DNA from 3 places in the Paenibacillus sp. FSL H7-0357 genome. Region 1 is predicted to be linked to each of the others. Evidence: a T-box and tRNA genes for the amino acid it is inferred to sense, from the RefSeq annotation. Region 1 holds a T-box; the other regions hold tRNA genes.
What was found. The T-box of region 1 lies ahead of metG (methionine--tRNA ligase). A T-box ahead of a tRNA ligase gene usually reads a tRNA of that ligase, here a tRNA-Met.
Positions count from the first base shown of each region.

Region 2: it has a tRNA-Met gene. The T-box ahead of metG (methionine--tRNA ligase) is inferred to sense a tRNA for this amino acid. The anticodon was not compared.
Region 3: it has a tRNA-Met gene. The T-box ahead of metG (methionine--tRNA ligase) is inferred to sense a tRNA for this amino acid. The anticodon was not compared.

Region 1 is NZ_CP009241.1:3,270,073-3,274,677, reverse strand. Features, by position in the region: gene H70357_RS14115 (MBL fold metallo-hydrolase) at 1-686, shown strand, start outside; gene H70357_RS14110 (DUF3892 domain-containing protein) at 802-1,038, opposite strand; gene H70357_RS14105 (GNAT family N-acetyltransferase) at 1,124-1,567, opposite strand; gene H70357_RS14100 (hypothetical protein) at 1,650-1,865, opposite strand; T-box leader at 2,024-2,289, shown strand; gene metG (methionine--tRNA ligase) at 2,520-4,184, shown strand; gene H70357_RS14090 (hypothetical protein) at 4,405-4,605, shown strand, end outside.
Region 2 is NZ_CP009241.1:920,795-925,399, forward strand. Features, by position in the region: rRNA gene H70357_RS04060 (23S ribosomal RNA) at 1-777, shown strand, start outside; rRNA gene rrf (5S ribosomal RNA) at 856-972, shown strand; tRNA gene H70357_RS04070 (tRNA-Ile) at 1,030-1,106, shown strand; tRNA gene H70357_RS04075 (tRNA-Asn) at 1,110-1,185, shown strand; tRNA gene H70357_RS04080 (tRNA-Ser) at 1,190-1,282, shown strand; tRNA gene H70357_RS04085 (tRNA-Glu) at 1,301-1,372, shown strand; tRNA gene H70357_RS04090 (tRNA-Val) at 1,379-1,454, shown strand; tRNA gene H70357_RS04095 (tRNA-Met) at 1,538-1,614, shown strand; tRNA gene H70357_RS04100 (tRNA-Asp) at 1,619-1,696, shown strand; tRNA gene H70357_RS04105 (tRNA-Gln) at 1,809-1,883, shown strand; tRNA gene H70357_RS04110 (tRNA-Lys) at 1,893-1,968, shown strand; tRNA gene H70357_RS04115 (tRNA-Leu) at 1,983-2,066, shown strand; tRNA gene H70357_RS04120 (tRNA-Gly) at 2,074-2,148, shown strand; tRNA gene H70357_RS04125 (tRNA-Arg) at 2,159-2,235, shown strand; tRNA gene H70357_RS04130 (tRNA-Pro) at 2,249-2,322, shown strand; tRNA gene H70357_RS04135 (tRNA-Gly) at 2,335-2,405, shown strand; gene H70357_RS04140 (IS3 family transposase) at 2,476-3,429, opposite strand; gene H70357_RS37020 (transposase) at 3,312-3,653, opposite strand; gene H70357_RS04150 (DUF2569 family protein) at 3,915-4,442, shown strand.
Region 3 is NZ_CP009241.1:6,593,823-6,598,427, forward strand. Features, by position in the region: gene H70357_RS29055 (CynX/NimT family MFS transporter) at 1-183, shown strand, start outside; tRNA gene H70357_RS29060 (tRNA-Leu) at 1,395-1,476, opposite strand; tRNA gene H70357_RS29065 (tRNA-Cys) at 1,512-1,585, opposite strand; tRNA gene H70357_RS29070 (tRNA-Gly) at 1,592-1,666, opposite strand; tRNA gene H70357_RS29075 (tRNA-Gln) at 1,671-1,745, opposite strand; tRNA gene H70357_RS29080 (tRNA-His) at 1,765-1,840, opposite strand; tRNA gene H70357_RS29085 (tRNA-His) at 1,887-1,962, opposite strand; tRNA gene H70357_RS29090 (tRNA-Trp) at 1,987-2,060, opposite strand; tRNA gene H70357_RS29095 (tRNA-Tyr) at 2,066-2,151, opposite strand; tRNA gene H70357_RS29100 (tRNA-Thr) at 2,157-2,232, opposite strand; tRNA gene H70357_RS29105 (tRNA-Phe) at 2,251-2,326, opposite strand; tRNA gene H70357_RS29110 (tRNA-Asp) at 2,350-2,427, opposite strand; tRNA gene H70357_RS29115 (tRNA-Met) at 2,432-2,508, opposite strand; tRNA gene H70357_RS29120 (tRNA-Val) at 2,542-2,617, opposite strand; tRNA gene H70357_RS29125 (tRNA-Glu) at 2,673-2,747, opposite strand; tRNA gene H70357_RS29130 (tRNA-Ser) at 2,765-2,857, opposite strand; tRNA gene H70357_RS29135 (tRNA-Asn) at 2,861-2,936, opposite strand; rRNA gene H70357_RS29140 (23S ribosomal RNA) at 2,999-4,605, opposite strand, start outside.

The DNA.
Region 1 (4,605 bases):
ACTATAATAACAACGGGCTGCTGCTGGATGGCAACTTCTCGCTTCTCATAGACTGTGGTGCTACAGCCCCGCTCGCCATGCATCAATTAGGGAGATCGTTCCGTGAGGTGAACGCGACACTAATCACACATATCCATAATGATCATGTCGGCGGACTGGAAGAGCTGGCACTAGAGTTGATGCAGGATAATAACCGGAAAATGCGGCTGCTGTTGTCGGAGACACTGGTCAAACCGCTGTGGGATCACATCCGCAAGAGCGCTCACTCAAAGGAAGGCCGTGCAGATTCCCTCGAAGAAATGTTCAATGTAACTGCGCTGCGTCCAGGTGAGTCTTATACCCTTTCCCCGGAAATTACACTGCAATTGATTCGCACCCCGCATATTCGCGGCCGGGACAGCTACTCGCTGCTGCTGAATGACGATATCTTTTACAGCGCCGATATGACCTTCCAGCCTGAGCTGCTGATCAAGCTTGTCCGCAAGCATGGCGTCCGGAAGATTTTTCACGACTGTGAGCTCAGCGGATCGGGTAAGGTTCATACTACACTCCGGGAACTGATGTCTTTGCCTGATGATGTACGCAAGCTAATCTATTTAATGCACTACAGCGACCGGAAGCCTGAATTTGAGGGGATGACCGGAGAAATGGAGTTTCTTGTTCAGCATGAGATATATGAGCTTTGAGGTTCAGTTTCCCGTATCTTTATTAACCGCAGTTTATAACCTTGAAGCTGCAAAAAAAGCCGGATGGGCAGTGTCAACTGACACTGCCTGTCCGGCTGTTCTTATCTATGCGGTTTTAGAACTGCGGCAGCTGATCCAGATTATTCGTGGGATCGCCATCCGCATCGCCACGGATGTATAGTTCGCCATCTCTGCCTTTGAACACATTCACTCCGGCTATACTTCCCGCTTGAACCTCCTGCAGCGCCTGCTGGTAGTCCAGTACTCGTCCTGAAGAGGTCTGGAACTTCATCAGATCACCGTCACCGTTTCTTTGGGCCGCTGTAAACCGTTCGCGTTCATTGTTCATCACTTAGGATCTACTCCTTCGCGCTTGGATTGGCCATTAGGCTCAACTCTAGCTTGCCCCGCTAACGAAAGAATATGTACTTTGAGGTTTACAGCGTTTTCTGCATTCTCACATGCAAAATACCTGCATCATAGAATGGCTCTGGAGAGATCACTTCATACCCCAGTTTGTTATAAAAGGCTTCCGCCTGGCATTGTCCATCAAGGATGGATGATTCGAGGCCCAGCTCACGGGCAAGCTCCTCCAGCGCCAACAGCAGGATACGCCCGTATCCCTTGCTGCGGTAGTCTTTGTCGACTGCGATACGCTGCATTTTCGCAGTGCCTGCTTTATAATAAATCAATCTTCCGGTAGCTACCGGGAGACCCTCATCCATCAGCAAGATATGATGCACATTGTCGCCGATTGCATCATACTCATCAATTTCCTCTTCTTCCGGTACCTTTTGCTCTTCAACAAATACTTTTTTGCGGATGTCCAGTCCCATCTGGAGCTGTTCATCTGTCGTTACATGTACGATTTCCGCCGCCATACTTCCACAGGTCTCCTCTCTTAATATAAAAACGATAGTTGACCCATTATACAGAATTTTCATTACTCTGTGAAGAGCGCCATTATTCGACCGAATAGACCTCAGTGGAAATCGAGCGGTCGTATACATCCTCCAATACAGGCGATAAAGGGCTGTCTAAACCTTCAGGCTTTCCATCCAAGCCAGTCATGCTCTGGATCTCCACAACACTCGGCGCCTGATAGGACGAAGCACATCCAACTGCCGTCAGGAGCAGCATTAAACACACTACCGCTTCCCATATCTTAATTCTGCGCATCTCTTTCCCTCCTATCGTCTTCTGCTCTACACAGCTTTGACGATTCGTGAGGTTATTAAACTGATTAGCGGTCTTTGTGAATCCAGATTCAAAAACCACATTAAACGCTTGACTTTTACCGCGTTCCTCACGTAAGATAACCATTAATTAGGATAACCACAAAAGCTAAGAAGAGAAAGAGTACCTTGGCCAATCTTTCACAGAGAGCTCCAGCCGCTGAAAAGGAGCAAAGAAAATCCAAGGGAATATGGTCTCTGAGCTGCGCATCGAACCCCTCCAGGAGGGTTGTAGGCTGCGCCGGAACCCGCATCCGTTATCGTGCTAGGGTATACCCGCGAACAGCGGACGTACCTGAAGAGGTGAATGCCGCAAGGCATTGATGAAGTTGGGTGGTAACACGTGAGCACAGGCTCTCGTCCCTTTTGGGGACGGGAGTCTTTTTTGTTGCCCAAAAATGCTCCCGGAGCGAGTTTTGTTCGATGGGAAATCCGGGAGTAACACTCACAAAACTTGAGCATATGCTTCCGAAGCGAGTTTTGTTCGAAGGACAATCTGGGAGTAACGCTCACAAAACTTGAGCATATGCTTTCGAAGCGAGTTTTGTTCGAAGGACAATCTGGGAGTAACGCTCACAAAACTTTAGGAGGAGATAAAATGTCCAATATCTTTATCGGAGGGGCGTGGCCTTACGCCAATGGCTCTCTGCATCTGGGAAGACTGGCAAGCATTCTGCCCGGTGACATTCTGGCCCGCTACCACCGGGCTAAAGGTGATCAGGTGCTGTATGTGTCCGGCAGCGATTGCCATGGAACACCGGTTGCTGTCCAGGCAGCCAAACAGGGCGTAACGCCGGGCGAATTCGCCGACTGCTATCATGAGGAATTTGTGGAATGCTTCGGCAAGCTTGGTTTTACTTACGATTTATACACGCGCACAGATCAGGAAACCCACCACACGGTCGTTCGTGAGCTGTTTCTTAAACTTCTGGACAACGGGCACCTGTACAAAAAGACAACGCTCCAGTGCTACTGCGAGCAGGATCAGAGGTTTCTACCCGACCGGTACGTGGAGGGAACGTGTCCGGTCTGCGGGCAGCAGGCACGCGGCGATCAGTGCGATTACTGCTCCACCCTGCTCGACCCGTCTGATCTGCTGGACAGATCCTGTAAAATCTGCGGAACCCCTCCGGTGCTGCGGCCTACAGAGCATTACTATCTTTCACTTTCGAGCTATCAAAAGGAACTGGCAGACTATGCGGAATCATCTCGGGGCTGGAGGGATAATGCCGTCCGGTTGACTCAGCGTTATCTGCAAGAGGGACTTCAAGACCGCGCGGCTACCCGTGATCTCGATTGGGGCGTGGATGTGCCGGCAGACGGATTTACCGGCAAAAAAATCTATGTATGGATCGAAGCGGTCAGCGGCTATCTGTCCGCCAGCAAGCAGTGGGCCGCAGAGACAGGAAACCGTTGGGAGGATTTCTGGCTGGAGAATCGCGACAGCGTCGATGAGGATGGCAAGACAACCGCTTATTATGTGCATGGGAAAGACAACGTGCCTTTTCATAGTCTGATTTGGCCGGGTATACTATTGGGAGTGGGCGGACTGCATTTGCCTGACCGTCTGTTTGCCTGCGAATACATGACGCTGGAAGGTCAGAAATTCTCTACCAGCCGCAACTGGGCGGTCTGGTTACCGGATATTCTCAGCCGCTATCAGCCGGATTCAATCCGGTACTTCCTGATTGCGAACGGCCCCGAGAAACGTGATACCGACTTCTCCTGGAGGGAGTTCATCCACAGCCATAATGGCGAGCTGCTCGGCGCCTTCGGCAATTTTGTAAACCGCAGCCTGGCCTTCATAAATAAAGCCTTCGGGGGTTGTGTGCCGGACGGAATACTGGAACCTAAGTGGAGAGCGAACTTCGACACCTTATACACCGAAGCCGGCAGGCTGATCGAATCCGGGCGTTTTAAGGAGGGTCTGGAGTTTATCTTTGGTTATATTCGCCAAGCCAATAAATACTTTGATGAACAGAAACCCTGGCTGCAGATCAAAGAAGACCGCAATGCCTGCGGAGATACCCTCTACACCTGCGTACAGATCATTGCTAATCTGGCTAATCTGCTGAATCCGTTCATTCCTTTTTCCTGTGATGAGCTCCGTACCTTCTTGTCCCTTGATGAGGCTGGATGGCAGCAGTCCTCTGTTCCGGCAGGACAGACCATCAATGAACTGAAGCTGCTCTTCGAACGCATTGATACTGTACGGATTGAAGAGGAAACAGCCCGGCTGGAGAGCCAGATGCTAAGTAACTAATCCTTATAATACCTGCTGGCCATATGGCGGAGGATGAGTTTATTATGTAGGAGGCAGCCTCCGCCTGTAAGTTCCGCTTATATTCGGGATGAATTCAATTCTATTTAAAGGTGAAACTATGAGAAAAACTCTAACTCTAGTTCCAATATTATGTATATTGCTTTTTCTGCCTTCTTCTTCTTTTCTAATGAAGCATTCCTTTCGTAGCGCCGACTGGGGAATGAGCATTACCGAGGTGAGGGAAAGCGAAACGTTGGATTTTAAAGAGCTCGGTGATGGTACTCTAAAGATTCTGCAATATAAATATCCGTCACCGGAATTTGACGATGCTTGGGTGTACTATTTGTTCCCGGAACAGCAGAACCACAAGTTAGGCGGCGCCGGTTACATCTATTATATACAGGATCAAGAGGCCAGAGCA
Region 2 (4,605 bases), 2.3 Mb from region 1:
GGATAGGTGGGAGCCGTAGAGGCAGGAGCGCAAGCTTCTGCGGAGGCGCCGTTGGGATACCACCCTGATCGTATCTAGGTTCTAACCTAGTGCCCTAATCGGGTACGGGGACCGTGTCAGGCGGGCAGTTTGACTGGGGCGGTCGCCTCCTAAAGAGTAACGGAGGCGTTCAAAGGTTCCCTCAGAATGGTTGGAAATCATTCGAAGAGTGCAAAGGCATAAGGGAGCTTGACTGCGAGACCAACAAGTCGAGCAGGGACGAAAGTCGGACTTAGTGATCCGGTGGTACCGCATGGAAGGGCCATCGCTCAACGGATAAAAGCTACCCTGGGGATAACAGGCTTATCTCCCCCAAGAGTCCACATCGACGGGGAGGTTTGGCACCTCGATGTCGGCTCATCGCATCCTGGGGCTGAAGTAGGTCCCAAGGGTTGGGCTGTTCGCCCATTAAAGCGGTACGCGAGCTGGGTTCAGAACGTCGTGAGACAGTTCGGTCCCTATCTGTCGTGGGCGCAGGAAATTTGAGAGGAGCTGTCCTTAGTACGAGAGGACCGGGATGGACGTACCGCTGGTGCATCAGTTGTTCCGCCAGGAGCATGGCTGAGTAGCTACGTACGGACGGGATAAGCGCTGAAAGCATCTAAGCGTGAAGCCCCCCTCAAGATGAGATTTCCCAATTAGTAAGACCCCTTGAAGACGACGAGGTAGATAGGTTGGAGGTGGAAGTGCAGCAATGCATGGAGCTGACCAATACTAATCGGTCGAGGGCTTATCCAACTAGTAAAGACGCAGATTCGTTTCGGATTCAGTTTTCAGGAATTAAGGTTCCTGAAGCATTTACGCTGTAAATGCCCGTTTGGTGGCGATAGCGGAGGGGTTCCACGCGTACCCATCCCGAACACGACCGTTAAGCCCTCCAGCGCCGATGGTACTTGGACCGAAGGGTCCTGGGAGAGTAGGACGCCGCCAAGCGGACAACCACACACACTGTGGTATTTTTTTTGCCCTTAATATTTGTATACGGTAGAAGGGCCTTTAGCTCAGCTGGTTAGAGCGCACCCCTGATAAGGGTGAGGTCGGTGGTTCGAGTCCACTAAGGCCCACCATTTTCCCTGATAGCTCAGTTGGTAGAGCACTCGACTGTTAATCGAGTTGTCACAGGTTCGAGTCCTGTTCGGGGAGCCATTATGGAGAGGTGTCCGAGTTTGGCCGAAGGAGCACGATTGGAAATCGTGTAGGCGCCACAAGCGTCTCGAGGGTTCGAATCCCTCTCTCTCCGCCACAAATTTTCAACAAGCATGGCCCGTTGGTCAAGGGGTTAAGACACCTCCCTTTCACGGAGGTAACATGGGTTCGAATCCCATACGGGTCATATCATGGAGGCTTAGCTCAGCTGGGAGAGCATCTGCCTTACAAGCAGAGGGTCGGGGGTTCGATCCCCTCAGCCTCCACCATAACATTTCCCTAAGAAGCTGAAGCTTCGCAATGGATTCCAGGTGTTTTTCTGGGACCGAAAGGGAACAATAACTTTTACTGACGCGGGGTGGAGCAGCCCGGTAGCTCGTCGGGCTCATAACCCGAAGGCCGCAGGTTCAAATCCTGCCCCCGCAACCAATTTGGAACCGTGGTGTAGTTGGCCTAACATGCCTGCCTGTCACGCAGGAGATCGCGGGTTCGAATCCCGTCGGTTCCGCCATTAGTATGGCATCAGGGATCAGAAGTATAAGCTTCGCAAGAATTACTTTGCAATCTCGCAACGAAGTGCAGAGTATCCGCCCTGTTCCGTGTTTTTAGCTAATTATAAATATTGGGGATTAGCCAAGCGGTAAGGCAACGGACTTTGACTCCGTCATGCATAGGTTCAAATCCTATATCCCCAGCCATTTTCATGAGAGCCATTAGCTCAGTTGGTAGAGCACCTGACTTTTAATCAGGGTGTCGAAGGTTCGAGTCCTTCATGGCTCACCATTTCTTTAAAGTGTGCGCGTGTGGCGGAATGGCAGACGCACCAGACTTAGGATCTGGCGTTTTACGACGTGGGGGTTCAAGTCCCTTCACGCGCACCATGTTTTTGCGGACGTGGCTCAGCGGTAGAGCATCGCCTTGCCAAGGCGAGGGTCGCGGGTTCGATTCCCGTCGTCCGCTCCATATAGATTTTGCGCCCTTAGCTCAGCTGGATAGAGCGTTTGACTACGAATCAAAAGGCCGGGAGTTCGAATCTCTCAGGGCGCGCCATTTTTAATATTAACGGGATGTAGCTCAGCTTGGTAGAGCACCTGGTTTGGGACCAGGGGGTCGCATGTTCAAATCGTGTCATCCCGATTGTACACCTATGCGGGTGTAGTTCAATGGTAGAACTTCAGCCTTCCAAGCTGATAGCGTGGGTTCGATTCCCATCACCCGCTTAACAGAATAAACCACAAAAAAAGCCTGCGATATGGTCATACCCCTGTCAAGAAGACAGATGAAAAAAAGCTAAGCAGCCAGCGCGTGCCGATACTCGATCGGCGCGCGCTGTTTGAGTTTCGCCTGGAAACGTTGGTAATTATAAAAGTAGATATACTCCTCGACGGCTTGATGAATCTCTGCTTCTGACTTAAACTGGTGAAGGTACAACTTTTCTGTCTTCAGATGCGAAAAGAAGGATTCGATGCAGGCGTTATCTAGGCAGGTTGCTTTGCGAGAGTGGCTGCCCTTGACGCTGAATGCCTCTAATCGTGTGTTGTACGCCTGAGACGTGTATTGGAAGCCTTGGTCCGAATGGAGTACGGCTTCAGACACGTCTCTTTTTCGTGTCCACTGTTCAACTGTATCCAGGACGAGTTTTACGTCGTTTCGCTCTGAGATCTGCCAGGCCACAATTTCATTGTTAAACAGGTCCTGAATGGCGGACAGATAATAAAAGCGCGTGCCGTCTGAGATATACGTAATGTCGGTTACCAGCTTCTGTTGAGGAGCTGTCGCATGAAACTGGCGCTTTAATCGGTTAGGATAGACCACGGAAGGAGCATAGCTCGAGCGATTCCTTTTCTTTCGAATGACCGACTGGATCGACAGTTCTTTCATGAGCCGCCACACCTTCTTGTGGTTGACGAGGTAGCCGGCCTCCCACAGGGCTGTTCGCATTCGAGGATATCCAAAATAGGGATGGGCTAAGTGAACGGCCACCATATGCTCTTTAATTGCGTGCTCCTGCGCATGGGCTTCAATCCGCTGAGCCTGTGTACCTCGCCACTTGTAGTAGTTTGCTCGAGATACACCTGCAATAGCTAATAGGCGGGTAACGCCATGCTGGTCACGTAGCTCTTCGATTACGGCGTATTTGTCTTGTAGCCCGAACTTCGCTCCGTTAACAGATTTGGATACCGCTTTTTTAAGTAATCCACCTGTGCCTTCAAGTAATCTCGTTCTTCTTCGATACTGGCAAATGTAGTACGAGGACGTCCTTTCAAAGGGTTTGTTGTACCCTTACGTGTATCAAATGGCTCTCCAATCCGATATTTCTTTACCCATACTTTAAGCTGGGTACAACTCGCAATCCCCAACCTTTCTGCGACTACCTTGTAGCTCTCTACTCCTTTAAGATAGGTTTGAATAGCCTCTACCTTGAATTCCTCTGAGTACGATTGAAATACTTGTCCCTTTTTCGCCATACAAAAACCCCCTCCAAGTTCACTCATTTCCTCATGTTAACACAGGAGGTTTTTTACGAGTGTCTACTTGAAGGGGATAATACCAATATGCAAGGCTTTTTTTGTGCTGTGTGCTCAAGAGTCATGCAGCAGCTACAGTCTAGTGAAATTAGGAAAGTTAGAGTGGGACAATACTATACATAATAAGTTCCAATAAACCGATTATAAGTTATAATTGCCCATTTTTTCATGGGATAGTAATAAAGTTGAAGGGACGTAGTAATGGTGGATTCGAAATTCAATTTAGATGCATTATCGGGCAGTTCTATTTCAAACGATACAGAGATACATAAAGCGTATGGGCATCAAGGTTTTGGGGGCTGGCTCATTTTTTTTCAAATCAGCATTTGGCTGGGATTCATACTAGTGATATTTAAATTTTCAAAGGATTTAGTTTTGGATGAATTTTCATCAATAATGAAAGTAACAGAGAAAAGCTGGGAGTTATCGCCAGAATATGTTTTTTCTCATTGGCTTGCATATTTGCAAAATCCTTTTTTCATTGTGCTGCTGCTCGTCATAATATTTTTGTTTTATTTTAAGAAGAAACAGACCATTCATTGGGTTAGAGGATACCTGATCGTAATATCACTGATTTCGATTGCAAATTGTTGGTTAAGTTATTATTCGGGCAATTATTATATAGGTGAGCCTTTAATTATGGTGACGATCGTTTCTGTAATAAAAAATCTAATCTGGACTGCTTACTTTACTTTATCTGAAAGAGTTGAGAATACATTTGATCAATAGCTAATCGCAAAGGGAAAGCAAACTAATTAATAGTAGCTTGACGAACACGTTGGGAGATAGTTCCTTCGTGTTTTTTTGTCTGCCGGAAAGTGTGTTTCGTGACAGCCAGCGGGTCTGTGAAGCTGGTATATTAGATTTACGATATCGGGCTTCAATGATCAGG
Region 3 (4,605 bases), 3.3 Mb from region 1:
TCGGGCATGGCCCAATCCATCGGATATCTACTAGCAGCAATTGGCCCAGCGCTGATTGGATACTTGCATGATGCCAGTCATAGTTGGAGCGTTCCACTCCTGATATTGGTTGGCGCTTCTGCTCTACTCGGTATCGTTGGTCTAGGTGCGGCTAGAAATCAATTTGTTGGTTCTGCGAAGTAAGTCCATGATATAAAGGACTTAAACACAAGATTCACATTCATTCTAACATGAAAGACAAGTATACAGGCACGCACTTTGGTGTGCTTGTGCTGCGCCAGCTTCGAGCCAAGTAAGAAGGCTTCGCCGCTGCCTTCGGATCACTTGCAGAAAGCGAGCTCAGACAAATTAGAGAGCGTTGCTAGCCAATATACGAATTTCCCAACCCAATTTAAAGCCTATTCTGATGGAGGTTATCAGCATTTAATTGCTCGTTATGAGCCAGTTATTATTAAGTACGCAAAATGAAATGGAACCGGCGTGCAAACAGCAGATGACGATTGCCTAGATCATGGTAGTTCGTCGCTTAGATCTTAGTCACTACGCATAAAAAAGGGACTGGCTCTGTGTATCTTACTACACAGGGCCAGTTCTTGTTTTCACACACTCTATTTTAATCTATTTTGAGAAAATTTTCAGGAAACAGTTGCCCTTTACTCTCCTAATCCCCATTTATATAACAGGAAGCAATCATCATATGAAAACCAGAAGCGACGAAGCGGAAGCGCTGTGACAGTCCCAAAACGGGGCTTGAGCGACCACTGCTCCGGCTAAAATCATCCTGTGGTCGGATGAATCGCCATAACCAGAGAAGGGGATTATGATACTTCTGCCCGGCCAACGTCACGGTATTGGGGGCAGCCCGCTCGGATGAGGGAGAGCTTCGTCATAACGTTGAAGCTATGATGCTGACTTACCATCAGCAGCTTGAAATAACACTTATCCTTCACCTTATGGAGATGAAAGCATAGTAATGCCTTGTTATTATGCGCTCGGCCCACCGCTACAAGCGAATCGAATCCCTCACTTTAAAATCGGACGAGCATACAAGATACCCAAAATTCAAATTATTGCCTACCTCCGATCATTGATGTATTCGCAGCAATTAGATATGACAAATAACTTCAACACTTTAACGCATTGAATCATGTTTTAATATGCTGTAATTTAGTATAAATGGTAGGATTGTGGGCTGCTAACCGAAGGAGGATCGGGTATGATAGCAGGCCACCTGCAAGAGAAAAAAGGATTATAAAACGGCTTCTAAATATGGCTTGTTGAATAACTGTCATAGTATATACACAGCGAGGCAGCTGTTTAGTTCGATTTTGCACTTAATAAATACACAAAAAAGTCCATTGATATAATATCAATGGACTTCTAAAGGTTGTAGTTGGTACCGGCGAGAGGACTCGAACCTCCACGGTTTCCCACTCGATTTTGAGTCGAGCGCGTCTGCCATTCCGCCACGCCGGCGTATAGATAATGATAACAATCAGTTCAAAAAATAATGGAGGCGCCACCCAGACTCGAACTGGGGATAAAGCTTTTGCAGAGCTTTGCCTTACCACTTGGCTATGGCGCCACAAAATGGAGCGGACGACGGGAATCGAACCCGCGACCCTCGCCTTGGCAAGGCGATGCTCTACCGCTGAGCCACGTCCGCAAAATGGCTGGGGATATAGGATTTGAACCTATGCATGACGGAGTCAAAGTCCGTTGCCTTACCGCTTGGCTAATCCCCAATAACATTTTAGAAAAAAATGGGGCGACTGATGGGTCTCGAACCCACGAATGCCGGAACCACAATCCGGTGCGTTAACCCCTTCGCCACAGTCGCCATATGAAGCTGTTACTAACAATTTGCCAATCCTGTTTTAAAGAAATGGGGCGACCGATGGGTCTCGAACCCACGAATGCCGGAACCACAATCCGGTGCGTTAACCCCTTCGCCACGGTCGCCATATTAAGCTTTAAAATTTTCATTGGCAGGGGCAGCAGGAATTGAACCCACACCAACGGTTTTGGAGACCGTTGTTCTACCTTTAAACTATGCCCCTAAAGATGGTGGAGGCTGATGGATTCGAACCACCGAACACGTACGTGAGCAGATTTACAGTCTGATGCGTTTGGCCACTTCGCTAAGCCTCCACAGATGGTGCCGGCGAGAGGACTTGAACCCCCAACCTACTGATTACAAGTCAGTTGCTCTACCAATTGAGCTACACCGGCATATTCAGTTAAAGAAAATGGTGGCGCGGGAGGGAATCGAACCCCCGACACAAGGATTTTCAGTCCTTTGCTCTACCGACTGAGCTACCGAGCCATATAAGTTTGTTAAGGTATTGATGGCGGAACCGACGGGATTCGAACCCGCGATCTCCTGCGTGACAGGCAGGCATGTTAGGCCAACTACACCACGGTTCCAAATTGGTTGCGGGGGCAGGATTTGAACCTGCGGCCTTCGGGTTATGAGCCCGACGAGCTACCGGGCTGCTCCACCCCGCGTCAGTAAGAAAAGTATTCATTTAAAAGTTACAATGGTGGAGGCTGAGGGGATCGAACCCCCGACCCTCTGCTTGTAAGGCAGATGCTCTCCCAGCTGAGCTAAGCCTCCATAAACGAACAATTGTTATTGTAGCAATTTCACTAGATGAAATCAAGTGAAGAAATGGTGACCCGTATGGGATTCGAACCCATGTTACCTCCGTGAAAGGGAGGTGTCTTAACCCCTTGACCAACGGGCCATACCTGTAAAAAATTGTGGCGGAGAGAGAGGGATTCGAACCCTCGAGACGCTTGTGGCGCCTACACGATTTCCAATCGTGCTCCTTCGGCCAAACTCGGACACCTCTCCATATGGCTCCCCGAACAGGACTCGAACCTGTGACAACTCGATTAACAGTCGAGTGCTCTACCAACTGAGCTATCAGGGAATATTACATATCAGGCTTGATCGCCTGAAAACTGAATCCGAAACGAATCTGCGTCTTACTTCTTGGATAAGCCCTCGACCGATTAGTATTGGTCAGCTCCATGCATTGCTGCACTTCCACCTCCAACCTATCTACCTCGTCGTCTTCAAGGGGTCTTACTAATTGGGAAATCTCATCTTGAGGGGGGCTTCACGCTTAGATGCTTTCAGCGCTTATCCCGTCCGTACGTAGCTACTCAGCCATGCTCCTGGCGGAACAACTGATGCACCAGCGGTACGTCCATCCCGGTCCTCTCGTACTAAGGACAGCTCCTCTCAAATTTCCTGCGCCCACGACAGATAGGGACCGAACTGTCTCACGACGTTCTGAACCCAGCTCGCGTACCGCTTTAATGGGCGAACAGCCCAACCCTTGGGACCTACTTCAGCCCCAGGATGCGATGAGCCGACATCGAGGTGCCAAACCTCCCCGTCGATGTGGACTCTTGGGGGAGATAAGCCTGTTATCCCCAGGGTAGCTTTTATCCGTTGAGCGATGGCCCTTCCATGCGGTACCACCGGATCACTAAGTCCGACTTTCGTCCCTGCTCGACTTGTAGGTCTCGCAGTCAAGCTCCCTTATGCCTTTGCACTCTTCGAATGATTTCCAACCATTCTGAGGGAACCTTTGAACGCCTCCGTTACTCTTTAGGAGGCGACCGCCCCAGTCAAACTGCCCGCCTGACACGGTCCCCGTACCCGATTAGGGTACCAGGTTAGAACCTAGATACGATCAGGGTGGTATCCCAACGGCGCCTCCGCAGAAGCTTGCGCTCCTGCCTCTACGGCTCCCACCTATCCTGTACAGATCGTACCCAAATTCAATATCAAGCTGCAGTAAAGCTCCATGGGGTCTTTCCGTCTTGTCGCGGGTAACCTGCATCTTCACAGGTATTAAAATTTCACCGGATCTCTCGTTGAGACAGCGCCCAAGTCGTTACGCCATTCGTGCGGGTCAGAATTTACCTGACAAGGAATTTCGCTACCTTAGGACCGTTATAGTTACGGCCGCCGTTTACTGGGGCTTCGGTTCACAGCTTCGGATTACTCCTAACCGCTCCCCTTAACCTTCCAGCACCGGGCAGGCGTCAGCCCGTATACTTCGCCTTGCGGCTTCGCACAGACCTGTGTTTTTGCTAAACAGTCGCTTGGGCCTTTTCACTGCGGCCCCCTCGGGCTATTCACCCTACCGAGGCACCCCTTCTCCCGAAGTTACGGGGTCATTTTGCCGAGTTCCTTAACGAGAGTTCTTCCGCGCGCCTTAGAATTCTCTTCTCGCCTACCTGTGTCGGTTTGCGGTACGGGCACCTTCTCCTGGCTAGAGGCTTTTCTTGGCAGTGTGAGATCATGACCTTCGCTACTATAATTTTCGCTCCCCATCACAGCCCAGCCTTAACGGTGTGCGGATTTGCCTACACACCAGCCTCACTGCTTAGACGGACATCCATCAGTCCGCGTCACTACCCTCCTGCGTCACCCCATCGCTCATAGCGGATTACGGTGGTACAGTAATTTCAAACTGTTGTCCTTCGACTACGCCTTTCGGCCTCGCCTTAGGTCCCGACTTACCCTGAGCGGACGAGCCTTCCTCAGGAAACCTTGGGCTTTCGGCGGATCAGATTCTCACTGAT